One region of the Neobacillus sp. B4I6 genome, then DNA from elsewhere that is predicted to be linked to it. Evidence: a T-box and tRNA genes for the amino acid it is inferred to sense, from the RefSeq annotation. Region 1 holds a T-box; the other holds one or more tRNA genes.
The links. A T-box is a leader RNA that pairs with one kind of tRNA and senses whether it is charged. The one in region 1 lies ahead of tyrS (tyrosine--tRNA ligase), so its partner is inferred to be a tRNA-Tyr.

Region 1 (6,763 bases):
TCGTATCAACCATGCGTAGGTTAGAATTTAAACAATGGGAAGTTTCGTTGATTAATTGTAAGTTGGAGATTTCCCTCTTTGACTGTTGATAGAGGTGGGCATTCTCCATAGAACATCCCGCAGAACCTGCTAATAATGTAAGAAACTCCACCTCATATGCCATAAATTCAGTCGTATCTGCTGCAATTAACTGCAAGACTCCATAGGTTACCTGCTTCCCTTTTAATGGGGCATAAATAAGTGCATGTTTATCAGGGGGGGAATATTCAAATTGAATCTCCCCGGTTGCATAAGCATTGGTAGCAGCAATATTTTCACTATCATATTCAAGCTCAATAATCGGAAGGTCGCTGTGGCTTTGAGTATCCTGTGAAAGCAATAAGGAAAATGAGTAGTCAGGGTACACTTCCTTAAGCGCTACGCATAATTCTCCCAAGATGAAATTCACATCAAGGAACGAATGAAGTTTTTCTGTAATTTGTATTAATTGTTTATATCTATTAACTTGCATGTGTAAATCACATTCGAGAATATCCATATGGGTTTCACCCGATCTAATTCCAGATATATACATAGTACCCTAATTATAGTTAATTTTCAGACACTTTGGCGACATTTATTTGTATAATTTATTAACTTTATTAAAATAATCTTTCCGATAATTTTCTCCTGTATCATCCGCCCCAAAAAATATTCTTGACTTTACAGGAATAAAAATTATATAATACTCCTTGTGTAAAATATTGCAGCCTATGTGAAAACTTTATTCGTCTCATTTTATTCCTCTTAAAGGTAGATTACCTTTAAATGATGGTGTATCTTGTAACCCTTAGCTGCTAGGGCGAAGGTGCATGAAAATAAAATGGCTTTAAAGCGTCTCATAACGGTTTTTATTTTACCAAAATAAAAACACTAAGGAGGAGTCATTCATGGCTCGTTATACTGGCTCTAGCTGGAAAATTTCCCGTCGTCTTGGAATCTCTCTAAGCGGCACAGGTAAAGAATTAGAAAAGCGTCCGTACGCTCCAGGACAACATGGTCCAAACCAACGCAAAAAGCTTTCTGAATACGGATTACAATTACAAGAGAAGCAAAAGCTTCGTCATATGTATGGCGTAACTGAGCGTCAATTCCGTAATCTTTTTGATAGAGCTGGCAAATTAAGCGGCGTACACGGTGAAAACTTCATGATTCTTCTTGAATCACGTCTTGACAACGTTGTTTACCGTTTAGGTCTTGCTCGCACTCGTCGTGCAGCTCGTCAATTAGTAAACCATGGCCACATCTTAGTTGATGGCGCTCGTGTAGATATCCCATCATACCGCTTAAAAGCTGGTCAAACAATCAGCCTACGCGAAAAATCTCGCAATCTTGATGTTGTAAAAGAAGCTGTCGAAGTTAATAACTTCGTTCCTGATTTCTTAACATTTGATGCGGACAAATTAGAAGGTACTTTCACTCGCTTACCAGAGCGTTCTGAATTACCTGCTGAAATCAACGAAACTCTTATCGTCGAGTTCTACTCACGTTAATTGATTTACTTATTAAATAGCAATCACAAAAACCCTAGAAACAGCGTTATATCAGCGCTTCTAGGGTTTTTTGTTTTTACTATGTTTAGTAGAATTTTGTATTCTCCCCCAAAGAGATGGGGGCAATTTTGGAGGAAGTTTTAACAAAATTATTCAAGTGGACAGACGCATACTATTTTGTAAAAATCCTACTAACAATAGTCATCGCAGGAGTTTTTAGCAACAAAATTAAAAAAAGGCCATGATAATATCAGGATCTTAATAACGATGTTCTATGAAGGGAGCGAACCGGTGAGCAAAAGACAGGCTATTTGCTTAGGACAACTTCCTCCCGTTATACATACGATGCAGTGTAGTTAATAACTTAATTTAAGGGGGAGAATTTTTTATATGGGTAAAGACCTCACGAAATATTTTCAAGATAGAGTAATCAAGGTTGATCGAGGCGGACCAGAATCCAGAGTTGGGATGTTTATGCATGCAAGTGAAGATTACCTCTGCCTTCTCACGGAAGAAGATGGGATCGTCTACCACAACACTAAACATATTAAAAATTTTACAGATAATCTGAAAGAGCAGTTTAAATTCGACGTTGATGTTCCGAAGGATTTCGAATTTAAAAAAGCTAAAAATTTCAAAGACCTGCTTAAATCATTGGAATATCGTTGGGTAATTATCAATCGTGGCAGTACTGAGACGGTAGAGGGGGTACTCTGTGAGGTAAAAAATGATTTAGTTCATTTGGTCAATAATGGGGAAATCGTTCGCATTGCCATGTCCCACATTAAAAATGTTAGTTATGGAGTAAAAATTAAAAAGGCGAAATCGGAAAAACATGAGTCACGTCAAAAATCAAACGATAAGAGTGGAAATAACAAAAATAACACCAATAATAGCCCTAAGAGAACTTCACAAAAATTACATCAAAAATCAAACGATAAGAGTGAAAATAACTACAATAACACCTATTGTAGCCCTCAGGTAACTTCCCAAATATTATGTCAAGAATCAAACGCTGCGAGTGAAAATTACAACAATAACACCAATAATAACCCTCAGGGAACTTCGCAAATATTACGTCAGGAATCAAACGTTGCGAGTGAAAATAACATCAATAACACCAATAATAGCCCTCAGGGAACTTCCCAAATATTACGTCAAGAATCAAACGATGGGAGTGAAAATTACAACAATAACACCAATAATAGCCCTCAGGGAACTTCCCAAATATTACATCAAGAATCAAACGCTGCGAGTGAAAATTACAACAATAACACCAATAATAGCCTTCAGGGAACTTCCCAAATATTACATCAAGAATCAAACGTTGCGAGTGAAAATAACATCAATAACACCAATAATAGCCTTCAGGGAACTTCGCAAAAAACATCTTTTGAAAATGAACTTGATGTGTCAGTTCTTTTATCCTCATTAATCTCATTGGAAAAGATTTTACGAAGATTAAATTTTTAAAGTTTCTCACTCATAGTGGTTCGCAGAGTAGTTGAAAATAAAGGGACACTGTCAACAAAAACGCTTGATAGTATCCACTCATTAAATAAGTTATTTCTTCATGAAATTTTGTTTTTGCCCAAGCCGTTTTAGTTTTAATAATATTTAGTGCGAGTGTCAATTTTCACACTTTCCTCTGATTGAAGCGTCTAACGCTTCTTTTTTCTTCTTCTTTTTGACTATTAAGACATAAAGAGACATTATCGCTCTCCTCTTTTTTTAAGGATTGAGCAGGGTCTTCTTAAGTATTGTCATTTTTCTAATCTTGAAGATACTTATTTTCATGGTAAAAAATGAAAAAGACAAACAATTTAAAGACAGGCCATTTGCTTAGGACAAGTTCCTCCCGTTATACATATGATGCAGTGTACTTAAATAACTTTAAGGGGAGATTTTTTATATGAGTGAAAACCTAATGAAATATTTTAAAGATACAGTAATCAAGGTTAATCGAGACGGATCGGAATCCAAAATTGGGAAGTTATTGGATGAAAGAGACGATTATATCGTCGTTCTTACAGAAGAGGATGGAGTCGTTTATTACAAAACTCAACACATTAAAAGTTTTACAGAAAATACGAAAGGGAAGTGGGAATTCGACGTTGAAATTCCTGAGAATTTTAAAAATGCTGAGAAATTCAAAGACCTACTTAAATCATTGAAATATCATTGGGTAAAAATTAATCGTGGAAGTTCTGAAATGGTTAAGGGGGTACTTTGTGAGGTAAAAGATGATTTTGTTCATTTGGTCGCTAAAGAGGAACTCGTTCGCATTCCCATCTTCCACATTAATAATGTTAGTTATAGGAGTAAAAATTGAAAAGCTGAATCCGAAGAACATAAGTCACGAGGACATGAGTCACGTTAATAAGGTTAAAGCCCTCATACCCATTGGTATGAGGGCTTTTTCTATCTTCGATTGACCCATTTGATAGATTTCCTATATAAAAAGGCAAGTATTATATAAATGACAACTACGATAGCCGCAGTCGATAATCTTTCTTGTAATATCCCGTCTGCATATAAAACAGGACCAAGTCCGAAAAATGTAACAAGTGCGATGAGAATAATAAATACGGCGTGTAATAAAAATTTCAATATATTCACCCCCATTTTCGTTCCTTTTATATTAGACGAAATAAATTAACCCGTTGTTACACCGATATCCTTATAGCAAAAAAGGGCTTTGATTTCCAAAGCCCTTCTTTTATTAGTATTTAATTAACGTATACTTCTTTTTACCTCTTCTAATAATCGTAAACTTTCCTTCAATTCGATCGGATTCTGCTAAGATATAAGCGTTGTCCGTAATTTTTTCACCATTAACAGTAACAGCACCATTTGAGATGTCTTCACGTGCTTGACGCTTGGATGGAGAAATTTTCGCTGCAACCAAAAGATCGACCAAATTCTCCTCGTTTTGTGAAGTATAAGCTGGTACATCTTTAAAGCCCTGCTCGATTTCCGCACCTGAAAGACTTCTTACATCCCCGCTAAATAACGCCAGGGAAATTTTGATTGCCTGTTGCAAGGAATCTTCACCGTGTATCAAACGAGTCAGTTCTTCAGCTAATACCTTTTGTGCCTTACGAAGATGCGGCTCTTCCTGAACAGCTTTTTCTAATTGTTCAATTTCCTCATGCGAAAGGAATGTAAAAATCTTTAAGTATTTCACCACATCTGCATCAGCTGTATTAATCCAGAACTGGTAGAACTCATACGGGGTAGTTTTTTCAGGATCTAACCAAACTGCACCACTTTCCGTTTTCCCAAACTTTGTACCATCTGCTTTTGTCACAAGCGGAATGGTTAACCCAAATGCCTTCGAGCCTTCTGGCTGAACTTTGCGGATTAATTCCAATCCTGAAGTTATGTTCCCCCACTGGTCACTTCCGCCAATTTGTAATTTACAGTTGTGATGCTCATATAAATGAAGAAAATCCATCGCTTGTAAAATGGTATAGGTGAATTCTGTAAACGAAATACCCGTCTCAAGCCTTGATGCAATGGTATCCTTCGCCAGCATGTAATTGACACCGATATGTTTGCCGATATCACGCAAGAAGGTAACGACATCCATTGAGCCTGCCCAATCATAGTTATTAACCATGATTGCTCCGTTTTCACCTTCAAATTCGAAAATAGATTCAAGTTGCTTTTTGATACCTGCTACATTATCCTGCACTGTTTCTAGTGTTAACAACTTTCGTTCTTCACTTTTACCACTCGGATCACCAATCAAGCCTGTTGCTCCTCCGACTAACACAATCGGACGATGTCCATGCTGCTGAAATCTTCTAAGTGTTAAAAATGGCAGCAAATGGCCGATATGCATACTATCAGCAGTTGGGTCAACACCACAATATAAAGAAATTTGCCCCTTGTTTAATGAATCCTTCAGACCTTCTTCATCCGTTTGCTGGTAGATGATTCCTCTCCATGCCAAATCCTGTAATAAATCCATCCTATTCCCTCCAATTTGGTAAAAAAATAAAAACGCCCCTGCAAAAATGCAGGGACGTAAATTTACGCGGTACCACCCAGCTTGAGGAAAATTCCTCCAACTCAAAAAATTAACGGTTTAGACCGTTCTCCGCTACAAAAAAATCATTTTCACAGAGAAAGCTCAGGGGAGTAATTCATTCTTCTATATGTATCAGCTTTCACCACCGCTGACTCTCTTGAAACAGGGATAGAAGAACTACAGTTGGTTCCCTTCACAGCTTTTTTATTAAATTAATGTATAGCTTTTTTTACCATATTTCAAGTTCCCTGTCAAACTTAACTGGAAATTTCAGATAAATGTAGAACTTTGTCAGTTTTTATACCTTTGGTATGCTATAATGTACTTGATTTTAGATGAGGTGATACTATAGATGGTTGAAAAATTACAAGCATTGATAGAAAAAGTAAAATCCGTGTTGAACATATTTACCCATAAAAGAACGGTTAAAAGTGCACGAATCACATATCAAGTAGTTTGGAATCTGTTACTCCTTGTATTAACAGTCGTCATTCTTGGCGGATCATTTGCGACAGGTGTTGGTGCGGGTTATTTTGCTTCACTTGTAAAAGATGAACCTGTTCGCTCGTATGACAGCATGAAAAAAGATATTTATAACTATACGGAAACTTCTGAGTTATATTTTTCGGATAATGTTTATCTTGGTAAACTTCACACCGACTTGGAACGGGAAGAAGTAAAATTGGACGATGTATCAAATGATTTAGTCAATGCGGTAGTTGCAACCGAAGACGAATACTTTTACAAGCATAAAGGTGTTGTCCCAAAAGCAGTATTTCGGGCCGTCTTTCAGGAAGTGACAAATTCTGCTGTTCAATCCGGCGGCAGTACGTTAACACAGCAATTAATAAAAAATCAAATCTTAACAAATGAGGTCTCGTTTCAAAGGAAAGCCAATGAAATTTTACTTGCTCTTCGTTTAGAGAAATTTTTTGATAAAAAAGACATTCTTGAAGCTTATCTTAATGTGTCTACCTTAGGAAGAAATTCGTCTGGACGAAACATTGCGGGTGTCCAAGCAGCTGCAAAAGGGATTTTTGGTAAAAAGGCGAGTGATTTAACACTCCCGCAAGCTGCCTTCATTGCAGGATTGCCTCAAAGCCCGTTTGGATATACCCCGTTTACACGGGAAGGGACGATAAAAGAACCGCAATATCTGGAACCTGGTCTCACACGGATGAAAACCGTCCTAAAG
Region 2 (6,763 bases), 4.8 Mb from region 1:
AGAATATAAAAGTACCGCTAACAACAAGGCAAGAATTTTAATAAACCAAGGATTATCCATCAATTTATCCATTATTTTTCCCCCTCCAGTTCCAACGAGCTGAAGAAGCTTGTTTTGTTTTCAAATGAATGAACAATTCACTCGTAAGTAATTCTTTCAGTTGCTCTGTATTAATCGCTCGGTGAAGCTCCCCGTTCTTTGTAAGGGAAATATGACCTGTCTCTTCAGAAACGATGACAGTGACACTATCAGTCACTTCACTTATTCCTAATGCAGCCCGATGTCTGGTTCCCAGCTCCTTAGAAATAAACGGGCTTTCGGATAACGGCAGATAGCATGCGGCGGCTGCAACATTATTTTTTTGGATGATTACTGCACCATCATGGAGCGGTGTATTTGGGATAAAAATATTAATCAGCAATTCAGAAGAAATATTGGAATTTAGCTGGATCCCCGTTTCTATGTAATCGCCCATTCCCGTTTCTCTCTCGATCGAGATTAACGCCCCAATACGACGCTTTGCCATATAATCAGTTGCCTTAACAATTGCCTCAACTGTTTTTTCCGGATCTTCATCATCCAGATTACTGCTTCTTGAAAAGAACTTCCCCCTGCCTAATTGCTCGAGGGCTCTTCTAAGTTCTGGCTGAAATATAATAATAATCGCAAGAAACCCGTATGTTATCGCCTGTTCCATCATCCAGCTTAATGTTTGGAAGCCTAGAAACTCACTGACAACTCTGACTAGAAGAATAACGAGAATGCCTTTTAGTAATTGAACGGCCTTCGTTCCTCTAATCACATTGATCAGCTTGTAAATGACATACCATACGAGGACAATATCAACAATACTAGCTAAATACTTCCATAGTTCGAAATCAGCAAACGGCATTGTTCTTCCTCCGTAATTTTCTTTAACACAAATAAATTACAACCTATTTATTATACCATAAATACCACTTGTACCTATTATATGTATCTGGGTAAAAAAACAAATCACCCGATCAGAGTGATTTGTTTTTTTATTTGGTTTCTGGTTGGTCTTCCAATATTTGAACCACATCTTGTGCGGTCTTTTTAATATGATACCAAATCCAATCGAACACTTCATTTACCTCTTCAATCTGCCCTGTTACATGTCCTGCAGAGGCCAAATATTTTTCACCATTGATAACTGTCACATCACCTTGGACTTCACCTTCAATTTCTAATGTCCCATTTCGAACAATGACATCGCCCTTGACCGTCTCACCTTTAGGTACAATAACCGTATTATTTTTAACTATTAAGTTTTTTTGCTTCGATACAGAAAACTCTCGATCTTGATTCCAAGTAGAAAATACGCTTCCCATCATTAATATGAGAAATAAAGAGGCAGCTGCAAGCAAAGGATGGTTTTTCAACCAACGCTGCATCCAAATCTTTCGTTTCTCTTTTGGTAAACGAGACAACACATTGGCTGTAAAGCCATCAGGTACCTGCATATGTGACACACTCTTTACAAAAGCGATCGTCTTATTTAGCTCATTAAATATAGCCTCGCATTCTTTGCAGTTTTGGAGGTGTTCTCTTAATATTCGTTCTTGATCAGGTGTAATTTCTTCATCTAAGTATTCATGCATTAGTTCGATGATTTGTTCTGGACACATTAACAGTTTCACCTCTTATCACACATATCTTAATTGTTGTCTTAACGCTTCCCGGCCACGGTGAATCCTTGTTTTAACCGTTCCAAGTGGTAAATCAAGAATTTCGCTAATTTCATTTAAGGACAACTCTTCAATATATTTTAATACGATGGCTGTCCGATATTTATCGGGCAGTTTTAATATCTCTTTCTGGACCGTATCCTGCAGCTCTAAGCTTTCTACTTCTGACTCTGGCAACGGTGTGTTCGAAGGGATCTGCGAATACATTGTTAATCCTTCTGTCCCTGCAACCTCTGCATCTAAATAATGATCCGGTTTCTTTTTTCGCATTCGGTCAATACACAGATTGGTTGCTATCCGAAAAAGCCAAGTTGAAAATTTCAAGTCTTGATTAAAGGTTTTGATATTCACATAAGCACGAATAAAAGCTTCCTGTGCCATATCCTCAGCTTCATGACGATTTCCAAGCATCCGAAAACAAAGTTGATAAATACTGTTTTTATATATTTCAACGATTTCACCAAAGGCATCTTGGTCCCCTTTGATTACTTGTTTTATTCTCTTTTTTACAATTGCATCCATTACGTTACCTCAGCTCCATTGCTGCTATCCGATAATACGAATCGTTAGCAAAAAAGTTTCGTTTTACACGAAAAAACTTCTCAATACCTTTAATATTAACAAAAATATACTAAAAGGGCTTACTAATTAGTTTAAAGATTTTATGAAGGAGATAAATTGACACGGTTTTAATTCTTTGACAAGAAGAAAATAGAAAAAAGCTGCATCACGCTAGAAGAACAGGTTGGCCCGTTTTCTTACGAAATGCAGCTTTACTTATTTATTTATTTATTATAATAATTTTTCTCCGAATAATGATCCCATCAATTCAACTGCCACTTTAGCAGTTTTATTTTTTTCATCTAAAATGGGATTTACTTCTACAAATTCTGCTGATGTAATGATTTTTGCTTCTTCTAACATCTCCATAGCAAGATGACTTTCCCGGTAGCTGATTCCACCCATAACTGGTGTTCCAACGCCTGGAGCATCATTTGGGTCTAGGCCATCTAAATCAAGTGAAAGGTGGACACCATCTGTCTTTTCTTTCAGGTAAGCGATGGTTTCTTCCATTACTTTGGCCATCCCCATCCGGTCAATTTCATGCATTGTGTAAACTTTGATTCCTATTTCCTTTATTAAATCTTTTTCTCCATCATCCAACGCTCTTGCACCAATAATGACTACATTTTCAGGTTTAACTTTAGGACCATATCCACCTATCTCGGTTAACAAGCTGTGCCCTAACCCGATACTTACGGCTAGTGGCATTCCATGGATATTACCAGAAGGGCTTGTCTCAGCCGTATTTAGATCGCCATGTGCGTCATACCAAATGACACCAAGATTTTTATAATGTTTAGAGACACCTGCTAAAGTACCAATAGCAATACTATGATCCCCGCCAAGGACAAGCGGAAACGCACCTGACTCGACAGCAGCATCTACTTTTTCAGCTAACAAAGCACTTTTCTCAGCAACTAAATCAAGATTCCGCAAATTAGATTCTTTATCCACCACAACTTCAGGTCTGCCAATTGGAATATCACCTAGATCATGTATTTCATCAAATAGTGGCTTAAGTCGTTCAACCATCCCAGCATAACGGATGGCACTTGGCCCCATATCTACCCCTCGTCGCATTTGACCTAAATCCATCGGCATTCCAATAATTGAAAGCTTACTCATATTAATTCCTCCTACCCTTTTATGTATCTATTTTAACCGCTTTCATACCGATGACTCAACTCGACAAAATTATGTATATATATACGATAAAAAACCTTAGACCATTGGTTGGTTTAAGGCAGGGATGTAAAATAAGTCAAAATGAACGTCGGTTCCATTTTGACTAACGAATTCAAACTTCGCAGATATGATTGGCGATAGTTTGATTGTTATTTCATGAATTTTTGTCGCCAATAGCCCTTATTGGCGATACTTTAATGCCTTTTTCATGAATTTTTGCCGCCAATAGCCCTTATTGACGACACTTTATTGCTTTTTTCATAAATTTTTGGTGCCAATAGCCCTTATTGGCGACACTTTGATGCTTATTTCATAAATTTTTGCCGCCAATCTCCCACTGACGACACTTTGTTTCTTTTTCATAAAAAAGAACCTTGGAGATTTCTCCAAAGTTCCTTGCTGTTACTATATGAGCCATGAAGGACTCGAACCTTCGACCCTCTGATTAAAAGTCAGATGCTCTACCAACTGAGCTAATGGCTCTCTGGCTGGGCTAGCTGGATTTGAACCAACGCATGTCGCAGTCAAAGTGCGATGCCTTACCGCTTGGCTATAGCCCAATAGAGATGTAATATTATCTAGTATGTCCAACTTTTTTAAAAATATTAATGGTGGAGGGGGACGGATTCGAACCGCCGAACCCGGAGGGAGCGGATTTACAGTCCGCCGCGTTTAGCCACTTCGCTACCCCTCCATATTAAAATTTAAAAAAGCAGTGCCGGCGAGAGGACTTGAACCCCCAACCTACTGATTACAAGTCAGTTGCTCTACCAATTGAGCTACCCCGGCATGTAGTTAACATAATTTATTATGGTGGAGGATGACGGGCTCGAACCGCCGACCCTCTGCTTGTAAGGCAGATGCTCTCCCAGCTGAGCTAATCCTCCACAGCAATGAAAGTTATTTTACGCTAGTGCATAAAAAACTTTGGTGACCCCTACGGGACTCGAACCCGTGTTACCTCCGTGAAAGGGAGGTGTCTTAACCGCTTGACCAAGGGGCCATACTATTAAAAAATAGGAAAGCTTCCAAGCGGGCTCGAACCGCTGACCTCTTCCTTACCATGGAAGTGCTCTACCTACTGAGCTATGGAAGCATAGCTATATATAAGTTTACATAAAAATGGCTCCGCAGGTAGGACTCGAACCTACGACCGATCGGTTAACAGCCGATAGCTCTACCACTGAGCTACTGCGGAACAATAATATTTCAGCCTGGCAGCGTCCTACTCTCACAGGGACGCGTGTCCCAACTACCATCGGCGCTGAGAAGCTTAACTTCCGTGTTCGGTATGGGAACGGGTGTGACCTTCTCGCCATTACTGCCAGACTATTTTCAAGACATTATTTATTATAATATCTTTTTGAAATTTTTCAAGAGGAAAATTAATTTTTTTCATTCCCTCAAAACTAGATAATGCAGAAGAAGTTGTAAAATCGAGTGTATACCTTATAAATTGGTTAAGTCCTCGAACGATTAGTATCAGTTAGCTCCACATGTTACCACGCTTCCACCTCTGACCTATCAACCTGATCATCTTTCAGGGTTCTTACTAGCTTGCGCTATGGGAAATCTCATCTTGAGGGGGGCTTCATGCTTAGATGCTTTCAGCACTTATCCCGTCCGCACATAGCTACCCAGCGATGCCCTTGGCAGAACAACTGGTACACCAGCGGTGCGTCCATCCCGGTCCTCTCGTACTAAGGACAGCTCCTCTCAAATTTCCTGCGCCCACGACGGATAGGGACCGAACTGTCTCACGACGTTCTGAACCCAGCTCGCGTACCGCTTTAATGGGCGAACAGCCCAACCCTTGGGACCGACTACAGCCCCAGGATGCGATGAGCCGACATCGAGGTGCCAAACCTCCCCGTCGATGTGGACTCTTGGGGGAGATAAGCCTGTTATCCCCGGGGTAGCTTTTATCCGTTGAGCGATGGCCCTTCCATGCGGAACCACCGGATCACTAAGCCCGACTTTCGTCCCTGCTCGACTTGTAGGTCTCGCAGTCAAGCTCCCTTGTGCCTTTACACTCTGCGAATGATTTCCAACCATTCTGAGGGAACCTTTGGGCGCCTCCGTTACTCTTTAGGAGGCGACCGCCCCAGTCAAACTGCCCACCTGACACTGTCTCCCACCCCGATCAGGGGTGCGGGTTAGAATTTCAATACAGCCAGGGTAGTATCCCACCGACGCCTCCACCGAAGCTAGCGCTCCGGCTTCTCAGGCTCCTACCTATCCTGTACAAGCTGTACCAAAATTCAATATCAGGCTACAGTAAAGCTCCACGGGGTCTTTCCGTCCTGTCGCGGGTAACCTGCATCTTCACAGGTACTATAATTTCACCGAGTCTCTCGTTGAGACAGTGCCCAGATCGTTACGCCTTTCGTGCGGGTCGGAACTTACCCGACAAGGAATTTCGCTACCTTAGGACCGTTATAGTTACGGCCGCCGTTTACTGGGGCTTCGATTCAGAGCTTTGCTTGCGCTAACCCCTCCTCTTAACCTTCCAGCACCGGGCAGGCGTCAGCCCCTATACTTCGCCTTGCGGCTTCGCAGAGACCTGTGTTTTTGCTAAACAGTCGCCTGGGCCTATTCACTGCGGCTCTTCGAGGCTATTCACCTCAAAAAGCACCCCTTCTCCCGAAGTTACGGGGTCATTTTGCCGAGTTCCTTAACGAGAGTTCTCTCGCTCACCTTAGGATTCTCTCCTCGCCTACCTGTGTCGGTTTGCGGTACGGGCACCTTTTATCTCGCTAGAGGCTTTTCTTGGCAGTGTGGAATCAGGAACTTCGGTACTAAATTTCCCTCGCTATCACAGCTCAGCCTTCGCGAGAAGCGGATTTGCCTACTTCTCAGCCTAACTGCTTAGACGCGCATATCCAACAGCGCGCTTACCCTATCCTCCTGCGTCCCCCCATTGCTCAAACGATAAAGAGGTGGTACAGGAATATCAACCTGTTGTCCATCGCCTACGCCTTTCGGCCTCGGCTTAGGTCCCGACTAACCCTGAGCGGACGAGCCTTCCTCAGGAAACCTTAGGCATTCGGTGGATGAGATTCTCACTCATCTTTCGCTACTCATACCGGCATTCTCACTTCTAAGCGCTCCACCAGTCCTTACGGTCTAGCTTCAACGCCCTTAGAACGCTCTCCTACCACTGACATCTAAGATGTCAATCCACAGCTTCGGTGATACGTTTAGCCCCGGTACATTTTCGGCGCAGAGTCATTCGACCAGTGAGCTATTACGCACTCTTTAAATGGTGGCTGCTTCTAAGCCAACATCCTGGTTGTCTAAACAAC

Region 2: it has a tRNA-Tyr gene. The T-box ahead of tyrS (tyrosine--tRNA ligase) is inferred to sense a tRNA for this amino acid. The anticodon was not compared.

Annotation. Positions count from the first base shown of each region.
Region 1 covers NZ_JBNPWB010000002.1:241,004-247,766, reverse strand. Annotated here, with positions in the region: gene QF028_RS03015 (diguanylate cyclase) at 1-538, opposite strand, end outside; gene rpsD (30S ribosomal protein S4) at 930-1,532, shown strand; gene QF028_RS03005 (hypothetical protein) at 1,923-3,005, shown strand; gene QF028_RS03000 (hypothetical protein) at 3,445-3,864, shown strand; gene QF028_RS02995 (DUF6954 family protein) at 3,954-4,142, opposite strand; gene tyrS (tyrosine--tRNA ligase) at 4,255-5,508, opposite strand; T-box leader at 5,556-5,774, opposite strand; gene QF028_RS02985 (transglycosylase domain-containing protein) at 5,921-6,763, shown strand, end outside.
Region 2 covers NZ_JBNPWB010000002.1:5,018,117-5,024,879, forward strand. Annotated here, with positions in the region: gene QF028_RS26905 (CdaR family protein) at 1-72, opposite strand, end outside; gene cdaA (diadenylate cyclase CdaA) at 65-892, opposite strand; gene QF028_RS26915 (zf-HC2 domain-containing protein) at 1,023-1,649, opposite strand; gene sigW (RNA polymerase sigma factor SigW) at 1,668-2,231, opposite strand; gene rocF (arginase) at 2,502-3,398, opposite strand; tRNA gene QF028_RS26930 (tRNA-Lys) at 3,869-3,941, opposite strand; tRNA gene QF028_RS26935 (tRNA-Gln) at 3,944-4,018, opposite strand; tRNA gene QF028_RS26940 (tRNA-Tyr) at 4,068-4,152, opposite strand; tRNA gene QF028_RS26945 (tRNA-Thr) at 4,175-4,247, opposite strand; tRNA gene QF028_RS26950 (tRNA-Val) at 4,270-4,345, opposite strand; tRNA gene QF028_RS26955 (tRNA-Glu) at 4,387-4,461, opposite strand; tRNA gene QF028_RS26960 (tRNA-Thr) at 4,482-4,554, opposite strand; tRNA gene QF028_RS26965 (tRNA-Asn) at 4,582-4,656, opposite strand; rRNA gene rrf (5S ribosomal RNA) at 4,671-4,787, opposite strand; rRNA gene QF028_RS26975 (23S ribosomal RNA) at 4,915-6,763, opposite strand, start outside.